2 regions of the Methylosinus sp. PW1 genome follow, and region 2 is predicted to be linked to the other one. Evidence: predicted binding sites of a transcription regulator. Region 2 holds the regulator's gene; the other holds the start of a gene.
The links. Region 2 encodes LexA, which represses DNA repair genes until DNA is damaged. Its sites were predicted from a motif close to TGTTCNNNNTGTGTTCNG; they were not measured.
Positions count from the first base shown of each region.

Region 1: a site for LexA is predicted at 1,667-1,684, ahead of K369_RS13170 (YifB family Mg chelatase-like AAA ATPase). Genes of this name have one in related genera too.

Region 1 covers NZ_JQNK01000009.1:815,574-826,817, forward strand. Annotated here, with positions in the region: gene K369_RS13160 (hypothetical protein) at 1-523, shown strand, start outside; gene K369_RS13165 (lytic transglycosylase domain-containing protein) at 552-1,433, opposite strand; gene K369_RS13170 (YifB family Mg chelatase-like AAA ATPase) at 1,759-3,297, shown strand; gene K369_RS13175 (ATP-binding protein) at 3,371-5,131, shown strand; gene K369_RS27725 (OmpA family protein) at 6,424-7,347, shown strand; gene K369_RS13185 (GNAT family N-acetyltransferase) at 7,539-8,456, shown strand; gene K369_RS13190 (class III extradiol ring-cleavage dioxygenase) at 8,474-8,791, opposite strand; gene K369_RS13195 (hypothetical protein) at 9,379-9,720, opposite strand; gene K369_RS26495 (hypothetical protein) at 10,306-10,887, shown strand; gene K369_RS13210 (hypothetical protein) at 10,903-11,244, shown strand, end outside.
Region 2 covers NZ_JQNK01000008.1:94,319-105,562, forward strand. Annotated here, with positions in the region: gene K369_RS05875 (LLM class flavin-dependent oxidoreductase) at 1-509, shown strand, start outside; gene K369_RS25370 (DUF433 domain-containing protein) at 631-1,284, shown strand; gene K369_RS26225 (DUF5615 family PIN-like protein) at 1,281-1,679, shown strand; gene K369_RS05895 (hypothetical protein) at 2,048-3,013, opposite strand; gene istA (IS21 family transposase) at 3,142-4,671, shown strand; gene istB (IS21-like element helper ATPase IstB) at 4,661-5,443, shown strand; gene K369_RS26230 (helix-turn-helix domain-containing protein) at 6,044-6,490, shown strand; gene lexA (transcriptional repressor LexA) at 6,875-7,579, shown strand; gene K369_RS05920 (AsmA family protein) at 7,819-9,699, shown strand; gene K369_RS05925 (GNAT family N-acetyltransferase) at 9,709-10,236, opposite strand; gene K369_RS05930 (DUF1778 domain-containing protein) at 10,229-10,519, opposite strand; gene K369_RS05935 (ABC transporter permease subunit) at 10,784-11,244, opposite strand, start outside.

The DNA.
Region 1 (11,244 bases), on a different contig from region 2:
CCATGGCCGGCTCGGCTCCGCCGAGGGGCGGTGTCGGCTGTTCATCGGGCCGGACATAATGAACTTCACCGGCTATATGCCGGACGCCTCCAAGAACGAGTTCTGCGAGGATATTCCGGCGACCGGCCACATGATCATCGCGCTGGACGCCGAGCAGGACGAGCTGCGCGACATGGCGGTGGAGATCAGAATCGTCAAGGATATCGGCGGCGAGGAGAAAGAGAACGCCGACATAGACGCTGCGACCGTCGCCTATCGCGGCCCGCGCACCTATCCGACCGGCACGATCAATTTCGAGCACGACTTTCCCGATGCGGGCTATTTCGTCGGCATAGTCACCGTGACCGGCGACCATGGCGAGCGCTGGGTGTCGCGCTTCCCCTTCTCCGTGGGCATGAGCTTCATGCGCACCCTGCCCCTCTATCTGCTCATGGGCGTCGGCGTCATCGCCATGTTCTTCATCTATCTACGGCACCGGCCGATCCATTCGCTGAAGACGGCGGAGGCCGAACCGGCGGAGTGATCCTCCGCCGAGCGCAGGACGCGGCCGCTCATCGCGCCTTCTCGACGGGATTGTCCATTCCCGAGGCGCGCGTGTCGCTCCCGCCTTTGATCTTGTCGGCGAGCAGGGCGATGGTCTTGGAATAGACCTTCGCCTTGTTCCATTCGAGCAGCGCCGGAAAATTCGGCTCGCCCTCGTCCCAGCCGGCGCCCGGCTTCCACCCATAGCCATGCAGAAAATTGGCGGTGGAGGCGAGCACATCCGCCGTGTTGTGAACGAGATCGCGCTTGCCGTCGCCGTCGAAATCCACGGCGAATTTCAGATAGGACGAGGGCATGAACTGCGTCTGGCCGATCTCGCCGGCCCAGGCGCCGCGCATTTGCGCGGGATCGAGATCGCCGCGCTCCACGATGCGCAGCGCGTCCAGCAGCTCGGCGCGGAACTTGTCGGCGCGACGGCAATCATAGGCGAGCGTCGCCAGCGCGCGAATCGTCGAGAAATCGCCGAGATAGGAGCCGAAATCCGTCTCCAGCCCCCAGATCGCGACGATGACCGGCCCCGGCACGCCATATTTCTGCTCGATGCGCTTGAACAGCGCCGCATGCTTCTGCAGCAGCGCGCGCCCCTTGCTCACGCGGAAGGAATTGGCCATGCGCGCGGAGAATTGCTCGAAGGTCTGGCGGAACACTTTCTGCCCGCGATCATGCGAGATCACCGAGCGATCGTAATAGACGTCGCGAAGCGAAGAATCGATCGCCGCCTTGGAAATTCCCGCCGCAGCGGCCTCTTTCTCGAAGCTGCTGAGCCAGGCCTCGAATCCCTCGCCATTGCGCCCGCATTCGGCCGCCATCGCCTTCGGGGCGCCGAAGCCGATCGCCAGCGCCAAAGCCGCGGCGCCGAGCGCCCTCGTCATCCGTTTGTTCTGAGACATATCGCCGACCCCATCTCTCGGGCGAAGCCCTTTGCGCTCTCGAGGGCGATATCCCCCGGCGCGAATTCTGATCGATCGAACGGCCCTGTCCGATCGCAAAGCGCTCTTAGCTCACGAGAGCGCGGCCGCACGATGGCGACGCGTCCGCGAGAGCCGAAATTGCCGATCCTTAAAACCGGCCCCAGACTAGCTCTCGCCGGTTAGCGGCCAGTTGCCGAAGCATGGCCAATTTTCGTTCTCATATTGTTCTTGCGGAGGCGAAATCGCGCGTCTACTATGGCGGCGTTTGCGTCAGAGCGATATCGGGGTCTCGGAGCTTTTCGCCATGGTGGTCAGAGTCGCGACGGTCGCCTTCGAGGGCATAGAGGCCAAGCCTGTCGACGTCCAAGTGCAGATCGCCAGCGGCAATGTCGTGTTCACCCTCGTCGGCCTCGCCGACAAGGCGGTCGCCGAATCGCGGGAGCGCGTGCGGGCGGCGCTCGTCGCCTCCGGCCTCGCCCTGCCGGCCAAGCGCATCACCGTCAATCTCGCGCCGGCCGACATGCCCAAGGAGGGCAGCCATTATGATCTGCCGATAGCGCTCGGCGTGATGGCGGCGATCGGTGCCATCCCCTCGGATGCGCTGGACGGCTTCACCGTGCTCGGCGAATTGGGGCTCGATGGGGCCATCGCGCCGGTCGCCGGCGTTCTGCCCGCCGCGGTCGCCGCCAACATGCGCGGCCATGGGCTCATCTGCCCGCGCCAATGCGGGCCGGAGGCGGCCTGGGCGTCGAGCGACATGGAGGTGATCGCGCCGCGCTCGCTGATCCAGCTCGTCAATCATCTCAAAGGCGTGCAGGCGCTCTTGCGGCCCGAGCCGGCCGTGCGCGCGGCCGCCGCCGCGCTGCCGGACCTCTCCGACATAAAGGGCCAGGAGAGCGCCAAGCGGGCGCTGGAGATCGCGGCGGCCGGCGGCCATAATCTGCTGATGAACGGCCCGCCCGGCGCCGGCAAATCCATGCTGGCGGCGCGCCTCCCCTCCATTCTGCCGCCGCTGTCGCCGCGCGAGCTTCTGGAAGTCTCGATGATTCATTCCGTCGCGGGCGAGATCGCCGGCGGCGAGCTCACCGATCGGCGCCCGTTTCGCGCGCCGCATCATTCCGCCTCCATGCCGGCGCTGGTGGGCGGCGGCTCCCATGCGCGTCCGGGCGAGATCTCGCTCGCCCATAATGGCGTGCTGTTCCTCGACGAGCTGCCGGAGTTCCAGGCGCAGGCGCTCGACGGCCTGCGCCAGCCGCTGGAGACCGGCGAGGTCGCCGTTTCCCGCGCCAATCATCGCGCCGTCTATCCGGCCCGCTTTCAGCTCGTCGCGGCGATGAACCCCTGCCGCTGCGGCCATGCGCTGGAGCCGGGCTTCGCCTGCCGGCGCCAGCCCAATGACCGCTGCATCGCCCAATATCAGGCGCGGCTCTCCGGCCCGCTGATCGACCGTTTCGACCTCAGGATCGAGGTTCCGGCGGTCTCGGCGGCCGATCTCGTGCTGCCGCCGCCGGCCGAGGGCTCGGCCGAGGTGGCGGCGCGCGTCGCCGCGGCGCGCGAGCGGCAGGGCCGACGCTATGCGGCTCTCGGCCTTTCCGGCTCCACCACCAACGCCAGCGCGCCGGCCAGCGCGATCGAGAAAGCTGCCGCGCTCGACGCCTCTGGAACGGCGCTGATTCGCGAGGCGGCCGAGCGCCTCGGCCTCTCTGCGCGCGGCTTCCATCGCGCGCTGAAGCTCGCCCGCACCATCGCCGATCTCGACGGCTCGGACGCCATAGCGCGCCGCCATCTCGCCGAAGCTCTCGCCTATCGCGGCGGCTCCGCCGGAGCCCGCGTCGCCGCTTGAGCCCAATTCATACTTTTCTGTCGATTGCCGTGGAATAATTGCATCTTCGTCGTATGGCTTTGGACCATCCCGCATGCCCGCTGTTCCTCCTTGCGTTTTTGCCGTTCTCGCGTTTTTCGCCGCTCTCGCGCCGGGCGTCTGGCTATGGCTCGCGCGCGCGCGGCGGGCGCGCCGGCGCCGCGCGGTCGAGACCGAGCTCGAGGGATTGCGCGACGAAATCTGGGAGCTGCGCGCCGCCGCCGCCGCGCGTGACCGCGCCGAGGCGGCGAGCCAGGCCAAATCGCGCTTTCTCGCCACGGTGAGCCATGAGATTCGCACGCCGCTCAATGGCGTGCTCGGCCTCGCGCAATTGCTCGCGGCGACGCGGCTCGACGCCGAGCAGGCGAGCTATGTCGAGGCGATCGCCGCCTCCGGCCGCTCGCTGGCCCAGCTCATCGACGATATTCTGGATTTCTCCAAGATCGAGGCCGGCAAGATCGAGCTTTCGGTCGAGCCTTTCGCGCTGGCGCCGCTCGTCGAGGGCGTCGTCGAGCTGCTGGCGCCGCGCGCCCAGGCCAAGCATCTCGAGATCGCGAGCTATATCGCGCCGGACGCGCCGGAAATCGTGGCCGGCGACGCCGCGCGCGTGCGCCAGGTGCTGGTCAATCTCGCCGGCAACGCCGTGAACTTCACCGCGAGCGGCGGCGTCGGCCTGCGCGTCGAGCGCGACGCCAAAGGCGCGCTGGCGTTTCGCGTCGCCGACACGGGGCCGGGCGTCGCGCCGGCGGCGCGCGAGATCATCTTCGAGGAGTTCGAGCAAGGCGACGGCTCGTCGACGCGGCGCCATGGCGGCACCGGCCTCGGCCTCGCCATCTCGCGCCATCTCGCCGCGCTGATGGGCGGCCGGCTGGAGATAGAGGAGCAGGCCGGCGCCGGGGCGGTCTTCGCCTTCACTTTGCCGCGCGGGCCGCATGCGCTCTTCGACGACCGCACGCGCGAACGCAAGCGGCCGCTCGCCGGCTCGCGCGTCCTCATCGTCTCGCCGACGATCTTCGAAGGGCCGTTCATGGCCGAGATCCTGCGCGGCGCCGGCGCGCAGACCGAGATCGCGCGGGAGGAGACGCATGGCGCGCGCCGTCTGGACGGCGAGCCGGATGGCCGTTTCGACGCCGTCATCGTCGATTGCGCCTTCGGCGAGGAGGCGACCGAGCGTCTCGCCGACGAGGCGCGCCGCGCCGGCGCCGGCCGCGTGTTCCTGATGTTCTCGCCCATGGAGCGACGCGCCTTCGGCGAGGCGGCGCTGCGCCATTTCGACGGCTGGTTGGTGAAGCCGGTGCGCGCCGCCTCGCTGGTCGAGCGCCTGTCCGCCGCCCCGCCGCCGACGCGCAATGACGCGGATTACGTCGCGCCCGAGCGCACGCTCGCCGGCCGCCGCATGCTCGTCGCCGAGGACAATGACGTCAATGCGCTGATCGTCTGCCGCCATCTCGAGAAGCTCGGCGCGCTGGTCACGCGCGCGGAGGATGGCGCGCGCGCCGTCGAGCTGGCGCGCTCCTCCATCGGCGGGCGGCTGCGGCCCTTCGACGCCATATTGATGGACGTCTTCATGCCCGAGCTCGACGGCCTCGAGGCGACGCGCCTCATTCGCGCGGAGGAGGCGCGCATGGGCGCGCGGCGGCTGCCGATCATCGCGCTGACCGCCAGCGCGCTCGAGGAAGACGAGCGCGCCGCACGCGGAGCCGGGGTCGATTTCTTGCTGACCAAGCCCGTCGAGTTCGACGCCCTGTCGAGGACGATTCTCGAGGCGATCGACGTCGCGCGCCGCCGCGCGAATGGCGATCGCGAGGCGATCTGACGGCGCGCCGCCATAGCCACAAAAAAGAAAAAATTTCGCCCCGCGCGCAGGTCACAACGGCAGCGCGGGGATTGCGATTGCTCACGCCCTTGACGGGAGAACACGATGTCGAGACGAAAAAATTTGCTGCTCGCGGGGCTGATGACGCCGTCGCTGGCGCTCGGCCCGCAAGCCGGAATTGCGCCGGCGGCGGCCGGCGAAGCCCTGTTGCTGGCGCAGGCCGCGCCGCAAGGCTATGATCCAAATCACGAAAAACGCCCACCGGCGCAGCGGCCAGCCCAACCGGCGCCAGCCCCCCATCCGGCCCCGCGGCCCCGCCCGCGGCGCCTTTCCATCCGGCGCCCATTCAGCATGCGCCCTCCGCGCCGCCGCCCGCCCCCTATCCCGGAGCCGGCGCCCCGCCGTTTCCGCGCCCGCAGCTGCGCGCAGCGCCGCCGGCCCCGCCCTCCCCCGCCATAATCCATCCGCCGCAGCAGGCCGCGCCGATTCGGCAAGCTCCGCCGCCGCATCCCACGGCGGCGCCTGCGGCCATTCCCATTCCCCATCCAATCGCGCCCGCCAATCCGGCCGCCGCCCAGAGCCCCTCGCCCGCCATCCCGCATGAGAATCGCGCTCCCACCGCTGGCCGGCCCCCCGCTCCCGCTCCGAGCGGCGACCATGGCCCCGGCGCCGGCGCGCCCGCCGCGCGCATCGCGCCAGCCGCTCCGATCGTCACGCCCGCTATTGGACAGCAGCCTCCCGCCTCGCCCGCCGTCCCCGCCCAGCCGGCGCGCTCCGCGGTCCCGCCCGCCGGCGGCGGCCAAAACCTTCCGCCCAATGGCGCGAATGGAGCGCCGGCGCATCTCGGCGGACCGCATCCCACACCAGCGGCCGGCGGCGCGCCCGAGGCGCCGGCGCCGCATGGACAGCCGCCCGCCGGGACGCCGGCGCAGGGCGGAAACTTCCTGCCGTCCACGGCCCAGCCCGGCGCTGCGCCGCGTCCCAATGGCCCGCCGCCCGGCGCTGCTCCGGCCGGAGATCGTGCGGGCGCGCCGCCGGCCGCAGGTCCTGGCGGACGCTTTCTGCCGCCCGGACAGCAAGGCGCGATCCCGCCCGCCGCGCCTCCCGGCGCCGGCGGCGTCCCGCCGCATGTTCCGCAGCAGGCCGGAGGCGCCGCCTATGGCGCTCCGCCGGCAGGCGGGCCGCCCCCGGCTGGAGCCGCCTATGGCTCGCCGCCGGCGGGCGGCGGACCGCGCGTCTCCCCGGCCGCGGCGGCCGCCATCGGCGCGGCGGCCGGCCTCGTCGGCGGCTTCGTGCTGAGCCAGCCCGGCGCGCATCGGCTCGACGACGTGCACGCACGCCGCCAGCAATTCGAGCGCGACGGCGTGACGGTCGTGCAAGAGCCCGGCCGCACCATCGTCCGAGAGGGCGGCGGCGCCTTCATCCGTCACGATGAGAACGAGCGCTTCCGCGAGCTCGGCGGCAATCTGCGCAGCGAGCGACGCGGCGAGGAATATGTGAGCGTCTACGCCCGCCGCGACGGCGGCGAGGTGCTCACCTACACCGACGCCAATGGCGTGCTGCTGCGCCGCTTGCGCCGCTTCCCCGACGGCCGCGAGGTCATCCTCATCGACAATGGCTTCCGCGGTCCGCCGCGCGGCTTTGCGGAGGAGGTGGTCGTGCTGCCGCCGCCACCGATCGAGATCGCGCCGGACGCTTATGTCGTCGATTACGGCGCCGCCGACGAGCGTCTGATCTATGAGACGCTGACGGCGCCGCCGCTCGCGCCCATGCCGCGCCGCTACACGCTGGACGAGATTCGCTACAGCCCGTCCGTGCGCGCCTATACGCGCAGCGTCGATATCGACACGATCAATTTCGACACGGGCTCCTGGGCGATCACTCCGGATCAGGCGCAACGCCTCGTAACGGTCGCAGAGGCGCTCAACGAAGCGATCAAGCGCAATCCCGCCGAAGTGTTCCTTATCGAAGGCCACACGGATGCGGTGGGCTCGGACGTCGACAATCTGTCGCTCTCCGATCGCCGCGCTCAATCGGTGGCGACGATATTGTCGCGCGACTTCGGCGTGCCGCCGGAAAATCTCACGACACAAGGCTATGGCGAGCAATATCTCAAAGTGCAGACCCAAGGCCCCTCGCGCGAGAATCGCCGCGTGACCGTGCGCCGAATAACGCCGCTGCTGAGCGGACCGCAGGCCGAGACGCATCGGCGCTGAAGAAAGACAAACGAGACGGCGCGCATCTTCGCGCGCCGTCTCCGAGAGATATTTGCGCGCGATGCGAGTCCGAAAGCTCGCGATCCGAACGCCGCAGGTCGTCACAAAAGCTTCGCCCGCCCGTGATCTAACGCTTCGAACGCAAGCGCTCGCAAAGCGCGAGCGCGACACGAGCGGAGACGATACGCGAAATGTGGGCGATCCACGCCGACGCCGGCCGCAAGATCATCGCAGGCGCCTTTCCCCTGCTGAAGCCGCAAAATCTCCTGAAGCCGAAAAAGAAAAAGCATGGCGGGCTCGAAGGCCCGCTCGCGCTGCTCGGCTCGCTCGAGGTGCGGCTCGCCTGCAGCAAGAAGGAAATCCGCAAGGCGCAAAGGCTGCGCTTCAAGGTTTTCTTCCGCAAGGGCGGCGCAATTCCCGACGCCAAGGCCGCGATCACGCGGCGCGACGCCGATCGCTTCGACAAATTCTGCGATCATCTCATCGTCATCGATCATGCGGCGCGCAACCGCTTCGGCAAGATCAAGCCCAAGGTCGTCGGCGCCTATCGCCTGCTGCGCGGCGACGTCGCGCAGAAGAAGGGCGGATTCTACTCGGCCGGCGAATATGACATTGCGCCGCTGCTCGCCCGTCACGGCGGAGCGCGCTTTCTCGAGCTCGGCCGCTCCTGTGTGCTCGAGCAATATCGCGGCAAGCGCACGATCGAGCTCTTGTGGCGCGGCATACTCGCTTATGTGCGGCATCATCGCATCGATGCGATGATCGGCTGCGCGAGCCTCGAGGGCGCCAATCCGCTCGCCCATGCGGCGGCGCTGAGCTTTCTCGCGCATCATGCGCGCGCCGACGAAGATTGGCGCGTGAGCGCGCGGCGCGAAATGCATGTGCCGATGGAGATGCTGGCGAAAGAGGCGGTCGATCCGCGCAAGGCGATGAGCGCGCTGCCGCCACTGATAAAGGGCTATCTGCGCTGCGGCGCCAAATTCGGCGACGGCGCCGTGGTCGATCGCAAGTTCAACACGACGGATGTGTTCGTCGTCTTGCGCGTCGCCGAGATCGACGCGCGCTATCTCGACTATTTCGGACCCGCGGAAGCGCGCGACGCGGCCTGAGCGGTCGAGCCGCGCACTCAGCCGAAGGCGAAGCCGGAAATCGCCTTGCCCATGACGGCATCGTGAAAGACGCGGCGTCCCACATCCGCTCCAGCCGCGCCCGCGACCACCATCAATGGCAGAAGATGCTCCTCGCGCGGATGGCAGGCGCGCGCGAACGGCGCCGCGCTCCACTGCGCGAGCAGCGCATTGCGCTCCTCGGGGCTCGGCTTCGTCACGGCATCTGTCAGCCAGGCGTCGAAGCCGGCGGCGGCCTTCGCCTCGCCGTCGAAGAATGTGCGCAGATTATGGAAGCTGTTGCCGCTGCCGAGAATGAGAACGCCGTCATCGCGCAGCGGCGCGAGCGCCGCGCCGACGCCGATGTGGTTGCCTTTTCACGTATTAAATTTTCATGTGCATGACTGACTTGCCTGTCTGACAAGGCATTAGCGGTTCATATAGGCTTCCTCATCATAAGCAAGGCACGTGGCGATTCGCCGGCGAACTCGCTTAGGGGATAGAATCTATGTGTGAGCCCGGATGGGAGCAGCACTACGATAAGGAACTTGTCGCAGCGGTTCGTGCGATTGGAGGAGAACGACGTCGCGGTCTCGCGGCCTTTCTGGAATATCTCACTACGTGCTCGCCCGGATCGCAGGGAGATCGCATTCGGCGTTGTTTCCACGAAAACTATGATGCGGGGGGAACGGACTTATTTCCTACCGGCATAGCGCATGAGCGAGCGTTCGTGGACGTCCTACACGCGTGGCGTGATGCATTCCTAGCCTCCGACAATGGATTGAAAGGCAGTACACGTAGGAACCGATTGGACGGAGCCCGGCTCGGGCTGGAGGACCTCAGATCAAAAGGTTGCCGCGGCATTCCAAAAAGGTTTTCCAGATTTGCGATCAGGGTCGGCGGGCGAGATTACGACCCCACGCCGTCATTGGGGGAGGCTATCCACTGGCCCGAGCTCAACGGGATGTCTGGTTATGAGCGCGAGCGGCGGGCGCTCGAACTCGTCCGAGCCGAATTTCTCGCCCTCTTCTTGTTTTACGAACGCCTTTTTGTTTTTGGACAACGTCTTCTCGCGGGTGATCCGCCCGATCTCGGTAGCGATCGAGATGCTTGGGAGGCGATTCGAGATGGATTGGAAATCTTCCGTGCGGCCATAAGAACGACGGGGTCGTTCGAATTGAGCCGGATCGACCGTGAACGCTTGCCTCGCGACCCAGAACTCTGGCGTCGCGCAGGCGGGTTCGATCTGTCGTGCGTATGGGATCATAGAACCACGGCCTTTTCCGCGTATCGTGCAGCTTTCGGCCCTGTGTCCCCCGGGATGCTAGGTGCGCTGGGAGTCCTATTGTGCGACACGGGTTGGAATTTGCAACCTGCACAGGATATCCCACGAAGCCCATTTGTATTTTCCTCGTCTAGCGAAGCATTTATCGCCGAACGATCCTTCATATCGAGCTTTAAAAAAAGGGCTGGGCACAATGTTCTTGCTTACGTCGGTCAGGCTCTCAACGATAGCCGAGCGGAGATAGCAACCACATATTGGCAGCAAACTATTGGAGAATGTGACCCGAACGGAATCGGTGACGGCTACGCCAGCTTGAGCACGGACTCAGCATCCAATAGACTTTCAGCGGTAGATGTAATTACGAGATATTCAGCCATGGCCGAGTCGCTGCGACTCGAGTTCGGAGATAGGTCAAATATATTATTCGGAGACTCGTTTTGGATATACTCAAACACACAGTGTATACCAAAAAGGTTAGAATTAACATCTAATTTAAAAAAGCTTGTTGATCCAGATTCAATAATTGGATGTAAGGAGTTTATGATAAAATCAATTAGGAAGACGTACTTGATACTGATCCGCAACGAAACTGGGTCAATCACTGCAACAAAAACAGCAGCCGGTCATAATAGCAGTGGTGTTCTACAGCCACATTATCTCAATACACCGACGGTCAATGCCGAACTAGACGCATCAATTCGTCTATTTCAAGACGCGATCGAGGGCATTGTAACCCGAGAACTCGATCAAGACATCGTGGCCGAAAGGCTCGGAAAGACCGTGGAAGAGCTTGAGCGCATGCGCGACGTCGCCAAACTCGCTGGCATAACGACGGCCTTGGGCTTGGTGGTAGAAAACCACTCGGATGGAGATGACAAGCAGCCGCCCGCAGCCAAACCTTTGCATTTCTACCCTAACGACGCTCGCTTAACCGAACTTTATCTGACGCATCGTAAGCTTCGCCATATGCAGACCCACTACCCTAATATCGTCCGCTTTAGGCAAGAATTTCTGCCGCTGCTAGCCATGGCCAAAGCCATCGGACGTGAAGTGTTCAAGCAGCACCTCGGCCCCCGCTATTGGCGCGCCGCCCGGACGGCGGCGGCAGACCTCCGAAACGGCAAGGCTGCACTGCCTTTCATCGAATGAAATTGACGGATTGACATGAACGTCGCTTCAAACCCCACCACCCGCCAATACCACGACGACGTCCTAGAAGACTACGAGCGCCCGAAATGGCTCGTCGCGAGCAAGCCAAACAGCGAATCAGATCAAACATTTGAAGGTGACGCCGCCGACCTGCGCCACGACTACTGGATACTCCGCACTGCCGACCCTGCCAAAGTCCGAGATTCTGACTTCAAGCTCGACTTCCGTCAGCCCGTATCCGAAGAGATGCTGTTGACGGACGAGTCGCGCGTAAACGACCTACTGACCGCCAAGATCCTCGTCATCGAAACTATGCGGGGGCAATACCTACGCCCAGCCCGCACCGCCAAAAGAACC
Region 2 (11,244 bases):
AAAAGCCCATTCCCACCTATCTCGCCACCACGACGCCGGGGGCGATTCGCTACGCCGCGCGCAATGGCCATGGCGTGATGGCCGGCCCGCCTTTCCCCATAGAGCAGATCAAGGAGACCTTGCGCATCTATCGCGAGGCCGCAGGGCCGGAGGGCGATCCGCGCTTCACCATGGCGCGCTTCTATTTCGCCGCGCCGCGCCGCGAGCAGGCGCTGGCCGAGGCCGTTCCCTTCCTCTCCCGCTTCGCCGAGCGCATGCGCGGCAATTTCGCCCGCCAGGACGGCGCCGCGCCGGCCTCGCTGACAGAGGAGGGCCTGCTGCAACGCTCGCTGATCGGCGATTTCGACGAGGTGGCGGAAAAGATCGCCGCCTATCGCGAGGAGACCGACGCGCGGGCGATCTTGCTGAAGCCGATCTCGCGGGATTCGGAGAAGAATTTGCGCTCCCTAGAGGATTTCGCGCGCCATGTGCGGCCGATGCTGGGCGTGGAGGCGGCGGCGGCGCAGTAAGGGGTGGCGATCGAGTTCCCGCTCTCGTAACCGTTGCGTTCCAGCGGCGATCGGCGCCCGTCATGGTGCTGCCGTCGAATTTCTATCTTTTGCGGCCTATTTAAACGCGGTAGGGTGCTTTATGGCTCACAAACCGCCTAATGAGATCGTTTCGGCCTTTACGGAGGAACAGGCGTCCCGTCTTACCGGGATTACTGTGAATCAGCTCCGTTATTGGGACAAGACGCGACTGTTTTGCCCACAGTTTGCCGCTGCGGATCGTCGTGCGCCGTTCAGTCGCGTCTATTCGTTTCAGGATATCGCTGCCTTAAGAGTGTTGAATGTGCTCACGAAGCAGTATTCTGTGTCCGTGCAGCATATTCGTGAAGTGGCAAAAAGGCTGTGCTCCATGGACAATGGAGCATGGGCTCGAACAACTCTGTATGTTCTCAAGCGGAAAGTAAATTTCGTAGACCCGGCCGATGGGAAGCAAAAAGAGATCGTCAGTGGACAATATGCGATAGGGATACCGCTCGAAAAAGTGGTCTCGGATACCAAGCGCGACGTTCAGCAAATGTCTGAACGCTCATCTTCGATGATCGGGACGGTGGAGACGCATCGCCACGTCGTTAGTAATTCTCCCGTAATTGCTGGGACGCGAGTTCCTGTGAAAGCGATCAAGAGCTTTGCCGACGCGGGATACACCGTCGAGCAGATTCGATCTGAATATCCGACGCTTACGAGAGAAGACATAGAAGCCGCTATTTCTTACAAGTCGAAAAACAAGGCCGCGTGACAGAGAAGATTCGCCTACGTTTGTTCCTCGATGAATGCGTGCCGGACAGCGTCGGGCGCGTCTTTTCCGATGCGGGGCACCACGTGATCTATCTTCGAGACGCTGGCGCGCGAGGGTCGCCAGACCCACTTGTTTGCACATTGGCCGAAGCAAACGAAGCGATCCTCGTGAGTCTCGACGGCGATATGAAGCAACTCGCGAAAGAAAATGGGATCAGTAAAAGGCGATTTATAAATCTGAGCCTTATAAAATTTTCGTGCGAAACTGTGAAGGCTGCGCAGCGCGCTGCTGACGCGATGTCGGTGATCGAGCACGAGTGGCGCCGAAGTCGAGACAGCGAAGGAAGGCGCATTTTCATCGAGATTTATCCGGGAACGATCTCGATCAAGCGATGATTTGCCTTCTGGACGAGACATCGATATCGGGTGATAGACAGCGATAATTGGTGATGTTCACCGGGATTGCCCGGGATCAGCCGCGATCAGCCGGGATCGTCCGCCTTTGGCCGCGCCGTCGCTTTTTCTTCGGCGGCACCGGCGGCAGGCCTCGCAATACATTCATGTAGCGGAAAATCGAGGACTTCGCCGGGGCTCGTTCGGGCGAGAACCGAGCCGCGATGGCCGCCGGCATTACTCCGACTGGCATCGTCCCGAAAATCGACCGCAGAAATGCGGCGACTTCCGGGTCTTTTTCCCACCATGGCCGCCGGAAGAGCGGAACGTCGAATGATTCGGCCATGGTTCAAGCCTCCTTCAAGCCGATTTCAATGGCCTTCCGGCCCGTCGTGAAGGCCATGTGAGCCAAGCCCGCGGGTTCCATATCGGATGTTGCCGGCGACTCGGCCGATACTTTCCAATTCGTGCCGGAGCTGGCGGGCGAGGCCGAGGGCTTTCTCCAGGCCTGCGGTCTCTACACTCGGCTCGGCCTTGACCTCGAGGGCTTCCTTGATCTCGCGCCCGACCTCGCGCGCCTTGTCGCGACCTTCTTCCATTTTCGCGGCGTCGACCTGTGGCGCGGCAGGCGGAGGGGTGGGCGCGTCATGCAAATCGCTAAAGGTCGGGACTTTCTGGGGAGCCGGGAGGTTGTGCGGGTCCGACCACCAGGGCAGGGAAATTCCGTGGGAGCGCCACCACTCATGAGCCCTACGGGTGATTTCGGCCTCGTTGCGAGCCAAGGTCTCGGGCGTCCAGCCGAAAGCTTTTTCCTCCGCCTTGCCGAGCGCCCATTGTCCCGCCCATTGGATCGCACCGAGCGCGAGGCCGTTACGGAGCGTTGCGCCGACGCCGCGAGCGATCTCGAGGACGCGCTCAGTCCCTCCGGCCCCTTTGACGAATTCCGTCGCGAAGTCGCTCGGCGCGCCGATGACTTTCGAAGCGGCGCCCGCGCCGTTCCTGAGAGACAAGAGAGCATTCGCGCCCTTGGCGCCCGCGAACAGCGCCCCGCCGCCAACGGCTCCCGAGAGGAGCGTATCCACCCATGGGCGATCCTCGACATTGGATTCCCACCAATCGAGAAAAGACGTCGCGCCATGGAGACCCGAGGTTCCGGCGCCCATGAGCGGTTCGGCCGATGTGCGCTTGAAATTCTCGAATTGGCGCTCGAGAGCCTTGAAGGCCGTCGAGGCGTCCTTGTTCTTCCAGACGTCGGCCGCTTCGAAGCCCATGGCTTGCGTCGAAAGCGCGATATCCTTTTCGATGCGTCCCTTATTGGAGCGATAAAAGTCGAACATTCCCCGTGTCGACGGGTGTTGATTTCCACTGAGAGCTGACCCAGGCAGCACGAGTTTTTCCACCGAGAACTGACCCATGTTCGAACCTTTCCCCCTCGACCGTCGTGGGGGACCTTGGAGTGATCGACATGGAGTTATTGAGCGTCATCCGACGCTGGCGATATCGGCAGGAGTTTTCGATCCGGGAGATTGCGCGACGCACGGGGCTGTCGCGCAATACGGTGCGCAAATACCTGCGCTCGGACAGCGTGGAGCCGGGGTTCGCCACGCCCGATCGACCGAGCCGGCTCGATCCGTTCGCCGACAAGCTGGCGCACATGCTGCGTCAGGAGGCCGCAAAATCGCGCAAGCAGAAGCGGACGGTCAAGCAGTTGCACGCGGATCTGGTCGCCCTCGGCTACGACGGCTCCTACAATCGCGTGGCGGCGTTCGCGCGCGAGTGGAAGGCGGCGCGGCATCGGGAGCAGCAGACCTGCGGGCGCGGCGCGTTCGTGCCGCTGACGTTTCTGCCCGGCGAGGCGTTCCAGTTCGACTGGTCGGAGGATTGGGCGATCATCGCGGGCGAGCGGACGAAGTTGCAGGTCGCCCAGTTCAAGCTCTCCTACAGCCGTGCGTTCTTCCTTCGCGCCTACCCGCAGCAGACGCATGAGATGCTCTTCGACGCCCACAACCACGCCTTCCGCGTGCTGGGCGGCGTGCCCCGGCGAGGCGTCTACGACAACATGCGCACCGCGATCGACAAGATCGGGCGTGGCAAAGAACGCCAGGTCAACGCCCGCTTCGCCGCGATGGTCAGCCACTTCCTGTTCGAGGCCGCATTCTGCAATCCGGCCTCCGGCTGGGAAAAGGGGCAAATCGAGAAGAACGTTCAGGATGCTCGTCATCGCCTCTGGCAGCCAATCCCGAGCTTTCCGTCGCTGGCGGCGCTCAACGACTGGCTGGAGGCGCGATGCCGCGAGCTGTGGGCCGAGATTCCGCACAGCGCGCAGCCGGGGACGATCGCGGAGGCTTGGCGCGAGGAGGTTCCGCAACTGATGCAGCCTCCGCGGCCATTCGACGGCTTCGTCGAACACACCAAGCGGGTCACGCCGACGTGCCTGATCCATCTGGACCGCAATCGCTACAGCGTGCCGGCTTCATTCGCCAATCGCCCCGTCAGCGTGCGGGTCTACCCTGAGCGCGTCGTCGTCGCCGCCGAGGGGCAGATCGTGTGCGAGCACGCCCGCGTCTTCGCCCGGTCGCATGACGACAAGAGCGTGACGGTCTACGACTGGCGGCATTATCTCTCCGTCATCCAGCGCAAGCCGGGCGCGCTGCGCAATGGCGCGCCCTTCGCGGAACTGCCGGTCGCCTTACGGACGCTGCAACAGCGCATGCTCGAGAAGCCGGGAGGCGACCGTGAGATGGTCGAGATTTTGGCTCTGGTCCTACAGCACGACGAGCAGGCCGTGCTGACCGCCGTCCAATTGGCGCTGGAGGCCGGCGCGCCGACCAAGACGCACATCTTGAACCTGTTGCATCGCTTGGTGGACGGCAAGCCGGTCGACGCGCCGCCCGTGAAACCGCCCAACGCGCTGACGCTCACCACCGAGCCGCAGGCCAATGTCGAGCGTTACGACGCGCTGCGCAAGGGTCGGGAGGCGCGCCATGCGTCATAATCCCGCCGCCGGCGCCATCGTCATCATGCTGCGCAGTCTCAAAATGCACGGCATGGCGCAAGCCGTCAGCGAGCTGACCGAGCAAGGCTCCCCGGCCTTCGAGGCCGCGCTGCCGATCCTGTCGCAACTCTTGAAGGCGGAAACCGCCGACCGGGAGGTGAGATCGATCGCCTACCAGCTCAAGTCCGCGCGGTTCCCGAACTATCGCGATCTCGCCGGCTTCGACTTCGCCAGCAGTGAGGTCAACGAGGCGCTCGCGCGCCAGCTTCATCGCTGCGAGTTCCTCGAGGATGCGCATAACGCCGTCCTGGTCGGGGGACCTGGCACGGGCAAGACGCATCTGGCGACAGCGATCGGCGTCCAGGCGATCGAGCATCACAGAAAGCGTGTGCGGTTCTTCTCCACCGTCGAGCTCGTAAACGCGCTCGAAGCCGAAAAGCACCAAGGCAAGTCGGGCCAAGTCGCGGCGCGGCTCGTTCATTCCGATCTCGTCATCCTCGATGAGCTCGGCTACCTGCCGTTCAGCGGCTCCGGCGGGGCGTTGCTGTTCCATCTGCTGAGCAAGCTCTACGAGCGAACCAGCGTCATCATCACGACGAATCTGAGCTTCGGCGAATGGGCCGCCGTCTTCGGGGACGCCAAGATGACGACGGCTCTGCTCGATCGCCTCACTCACCGCTGCCATATCCTCGAAACTGGAAACGACAGCTTCCGGTTCAAGGACAGCTCGGCGAAGGCGGACAAACCTGCAAAGGAAAAGACCAAAACTTGACGACCGACTGAGCCGCAAGCCATCTTCAACCCGGGTCACTTCTCAATGGAAATCCCGGGTCAAATCTCGACGGAAATCTACAGTGCGGGGTTCGGCGGGCTGTGAAGAGGCTTTCAAACGCTCTTGAAGGCCGAGCGGGAGGCTATCGACGCGGACTTCGTAGCGGACCCCAGACTTTCCGCCCCGGCCCGTGACCGTGCGGACGATAAGAGCAGCGCCGCGCCAAGTCGTCGCCTTCCCGCTGGCGATGCGAGAGACGGCGATTTCCAAGGTCCGCTCGGTTTTCCCGGCCGCGCCCGCAATCGCAGATATGGGAACAAACTCGTTCATGCGGCGCCCGGCTCGCGCTGTAGTGCCGCCGCGACGACGATTTCGCGAAGTGAGTGCGAAACCTTGCCATTTCGCTGGCCACGTAGGGCTTTCTCGACGGATTGCCGCGTGACACGATTGGCGATACACCACGCGTTGAGCGTCGTGCCCTGCGCAACAAAGCCCGCCCGGACCATCAGGTAAAGATCATCCGACGGCGGGACAACTAGGGTTAGGGTGCGTCTGATTTGGTGCATAATTTAAAATATGCACCTAAACGAGTGGCTGTCAATGACCGATGCTAAGACCGACGACACGATTGCGGCTCTCAGAGAAGCACTCCGCCGCCGTTCGATTAAACTCACGACGCTTGCCGAAAAAATCGAGGTTCCGTATCGGTCGCTTCAGAATTACTTAAATAAAAATGACATGCCACTTTGGGTTTACGAAAAAATATGTCGTTATGCCAGCATCGACCCCACGTATCCAATAAACAATGGTCGCTCGTTAATTAACAGAAATGCCATAGCGGGGGCGTTGATAGACGTATTTGGGCAGGAACTACCATCGCTGTCAAACGATAGCGACAGTCTCTCTGTTATTTCTGCCCCCGCAAAAGATCGATCAAAGGCCGATTTGCGTCGCGATGCGTCGGCTTTTGCTGTGCTCTTGTCGGGGCATTATGATCTTAACATCGAGCGAGAGTTGAGCGAGCCGATCGACGAAAGCAAGGACTGACTTTCGGCAAAACTTTCGGCAATCGAGGAAATCACGCTTAGACTTTCGGCAATCATAGAAACGAAAACATGCGCGTTCTCAATGAGATGGCGGCCGCACGCGACCTTCAAGAACTTTCGGCAATTAGTTCGGCAATCGCAGGTGACTTATCTGTTTGAAATTACGCGGATTTCAGAAATGGATTTCCAAATAGCGATGTCTGTCGCGCTCAAATAGCGATGGTCGCTCCACTTCGGCGTTCGACAGAAAGTTACTCGCGATACCGCCCTTGCGGAACGCACCGAGAACGCCTATCCTCCCGTTCATGATTTGTTTATGAACCCGCGGCATCATGCTCGGGTTCGGTCGTGGCGCGACGCGGGCGGGCGGCGCCGGGGGGCTTCCATGCTGACCAAGAAACAGAGCGATCTGCTGCGCTTCATCCATGAGCGCCTGAAGGAGACCGGCGTGCCGCCCTCCTTCGACGAGATGAAGGACGCGCTCGATCTGCGCTCCAAATCCGGCATTCACAGGCTCATTCTCGCGCTCGAGGAGCGCGGCTTCATTCGCCGGCTGCCCAATCGCGCCCGTGCGCTCGAGGTGCTGCGCCTCCCTGAATCGGCGACGCCCCGCGTCGCCGCGCGCGGCGGCAAATTCTCGCCCTCGGTCATTGAAGGCGCGCTCGGCCGCGTGCGCCCCGTGCCGGCCGGCGAGCCGGAGTCCGATCAGCAAGTGGCGATTCCGGTCATGGGCCGCATCGCCGCCGGCACGCCCATTTCTGCTCTGCAGAATCGCAGCCACACCATCAGCCTGCCGCCGGATATGCTCGGCGGCGGCGAGCATTTCGCGCTCGAGGTGCGCGGCGATTCGATGATCGAGGCCGGCATTCTCGACGGCGACGTCGTCGTGGTGAAGAAGCAGGACAGCGCCGACACCGGCGATATCGTCGTCGCCCTCATCGACGAGGAGGAGGCGACATTGAAGCGCCTGCGCAAGCGCGGCGCCTCCATAGCGCTCGAGGCCGCCAATCCGGCCTATGAGACGCGCATTTTCGGGCCGGATCGCGTCCGCATCCAGGGCCGTCTGGTCAGCCTTCTGCGCAAATACTGAGAGCCTCGCGCCGCCACGATCTCGCCGCCCTTTGCCGCCATGGTCCGGCCTCGCGCGCTTTTGGCGCGCGGGCCTTTTCGCGTAGCGGCTGAGCGATTAAGGCATGTTGTTTCGTGTCGCGCCCTCGCCGAGGGCGCGCGCTGCGTCGCCAGCGGCCCGCGGCCGCCCCGCTTTTTTTCATGGACGATGGAATGTCGCACTCGACCGGCCCGATGCGCGAAATCGAAGGATCGAAGCCCTTGGGCCAAAGCCGCCGCCTGTCTCTCCCGCGCCTCCCGCGCCGCTGGCTGATCGCTCTTTGCGCCGTCGCCGCAGTGGCGATCGGCGCGGCCCTCGCGCCCTGGACCTTCTCGACCAATGCTTTGCTCGAGGAGATTTCCGGCCAGCTCAACGCCTCCTCCGGCCTGTTCATCGCCGCCAAGGGCCGCTCGACCTTCTCGCTGCTGCCGCGCCCGCACATCACCATAGACAGCATCGCCTTCGCCGATCCCACCGCGGCGCTGACCATCGAGGCGGACAGGCTGCACGGCAATGTGCTGCTGTTGCCCTTGCTCGCCGGCCGCCTGGAAATCGCCGATATCGAGCTCATCCGCCCATCGATAGAGGTCGATCTCGATCGCAAGCCGATGAGCGCCTCCGGCGCCGCCGTGCGCGCCGCGGCGGCGCGGCCCTCGACGCCGGCGGCCGAAAAGGCCGACCGCGCCCGGCTCGGCGGCGTCTCCATCGTCTCCGGCGTCGCAAGGCTCAAATATTCGGGCGGCGAGGAGACTTTGCAGGACATTGACGCGACGCTCGACTGGCGCACCGTCGGCTCGCCGGCGACGCTCGACGCCGCCTTCTCCTGGGGCGGCGAGCGGCCGCGCGCCATGCTCTGGGTGCTGAAGCCCGGCGCGTTGCTGCGCGGCGAGCAGACGCCGGTCACGGTGCGGCTCGATTCGGACAGCGTGCGGCTGGAGGCGGAAGGCTTCGGCCAGCTCGGCGCCAAGCCGCGCTATATGGGCCGCATCACCGCCTCCTCGCCCTCGCTGCGCCATGCGCTCGGCCTCGCCAAGGTGAGCGCGCCGCTGCCCGGCCCCTTCGAGAATGTGCAGCTCTCCGCCAAGGCCAGCGTCGGCCTGCGCGATTTTCAGCTCACCGATGTCAAGCTCTCGGCCGACGACAATGAGTTCGAGGGCACGTTCGCGCTGCGTCACGAGGGCGAAAAGCCCATCGTCCACGCGACTCTCGCCAGCAATTTCGTGTCGCTGAAGCCGATAATCGCCGATCTGCCGGCGCTCTCTGGCGCCGACGGCCAATGGAGCCGCGACGCTTTCGTCCTGCCGAATATTCAGGACGCCGATGTCGATCTGCGCCTTTCTGCGACGCGCGCCCGCATTTTGCGGCTGAACCTCGAGGACGCCGCTCTGTCGCTGCTGCTGCGCGGCGGCCGGCTCGAGCTCGCGCTCGCGGAGGCGCAGGCCTATAAGGGGACGGTGAAGGGCCGCGCCACTTTCGCCGCCAATGCGGCGGGCGCGCTGGAATTCCACGGCAATGCGCAGCTAACCGGCGTCGACGCCGGCGCGCTCGCCTGGGACCTCGCCGCGCGGCCCGATCTCGGCGGCGCGCTGGACGCCAATTTCACGCTCGACGCCACTGGCGACAGCGTCGCGCAGATCACGCGCGATCTCGACGGACGCGCCAGCCTCACGCTGAGCGAGGGCGAGGTCGGCGGCATAGATCTCGAGCGCGCGCTGCGCCGCGTCGACAAGCGGCCCTTGTCGAGCGCGATGGATATTCGCTCTGGCCATTCGCTGGTGGATCGCGCGAGCGCGACCATCAAGATCGTCAAGGGAACGGCCAATATCGAGGACGGGCAGGCGCATGGGCCGGGCTTCGCGCTGGCCTTCGCCGGGCAAACGCGCATTCCCGAGCGCAGCCTCGCGATGAAGGCGCAGGCCAATGAGGCCGACGCCGCCGGCAAGCCGCGCGAGAAGGGCGTGCAGATCGGCTTCGATCTCTCCGGCCCCTGGGACGATCCCGTCTTCGCGCCGGACGCCGCCGCGCTGATCAAGCGCTCCGGCGCCGCCGCGCCGCTGCTGCCGCGCGTGGAGCCGGAGACGGGCGCGACGAAGGAGCGGTGAGGTTTTCCCCTAGCCTCTCTCTTTTCCGATCACCCTATCGAGCTTCACGAGATCGAGCGCCAGCGTCGGCGTTTCCACCGGCAGCCGCATGAAGCCACGATGTTGGTAGAAGGCCTCCGCCGCCGGCGAGATCGCATGCACGACAAGGAGCCGCGCGGATACTTCGCGCGCGGCGCGCAGCGAGCGTGAAACCGCGTCGTGAAGCAGCGCTCTGCCGACGCCGCGTCCCTGCCAGCGCGCGTCGATGGCGAGGCGCCCGAGGATCACCGAAGGAATATGTCGCGGCATGTTTCGCCGCATGGAGCCGAGCGCTTCCCGATCGAGAATCTGGCCCATGCTCAGCGCGTAGAAGCCGACGACCTGTGGCGAGCCGGCGGCGCAGAGCACATAGGTCTTGCTCGCGCCGGCCTCCATATTGGCGAGGGCGCGCCTCACCAGCCATTCGTCCAGAACCGCTTCGCTGCAGCGAAAATCCGCGAGCTCGTGGCTCTCGCTCAGCGGCGCGGGCGGCTCGAGAGACGCTCGCGCTTCAGCCATTCCGCCAGGGGGCTCTGCTCGCGGCGAGCCGCTTCATGCCCGCGTCTTCTTCCGCGGAAGCCGGGGCGTCCATCCAATCGAGAATTTTTCGAAAGGCCCGACGGTCCGCCGCGATAGTCGTCTGATCGAGCAGGACATTCTTGGCCGCGTTCAAGGCGGAGGCGAGCATGAATTGCGAGCGATTGGTTCCCGTCAATTCGGCCGCCTGGTCGATGAGCGAGCGGTCCTGCTCGCGAGCGCGCAGGTGAATATTGACTTCGGCGAGCGGCGGCGAGGGTTTCATGTGATCGAAGATGGCGTCGTGTGTTTATAATGTCAACATCCGCGCGCCTCACCCGGGGCAGATCGGGCGAACGAGAAGTAATGATTGAAGAGGCGCATCACCTCCCCCTCGAGGGGGGAGGTCGAGCGCCGTAGGCGCTCGGGAGGGGGTGAAACCCCGAGTCTTCGCCGTGAACCCCACCCCGTCCGGCTATCGCCGGCCGACCCTCCCCCTGAAGGGGAGGGTGAGCGCGCCTCTTTCGGCATTCACCCGATCGCCGTTGCCTCATCCCGCCCCGCCGCCCTTGGCGCGCCCGCGTGTGAGCAGCGCCGATAGGCCGAGCGCGATGGCGACGAAGCCGAGCAGCAGCGTCGAGATGGCGTTGACCTCCGGCGAGACGCCGAGCCGCACTTGCGAGTAGATGCGCATCGGCAAGGTGGTGGCGCCGGGGCCGGTGGTGAAGCTCGCGATCACGAGATCGTCGAGCGAGATGATGAAGGCGAGGAGATAGGCGCTGACGACGGAGGGCGCGATCAGCGGCAGAGTGACGAGCGCGAAAGCGCGAACCGGCGTCGCGCCGAGATCCATTGCCGCCTCCTCCAGCGTGCGGTCGCAGCCTTTCAGCGCGGCGTGGATCATCACTGTCGCGAAGCACATCGTAAAAGATGCATGCGCCAGCACCAGCGTGAAGAATCCGCGCTCGACGCCGAAGGCGACGAAGACCAGCAGCAGGCCGAGGCCGAGCA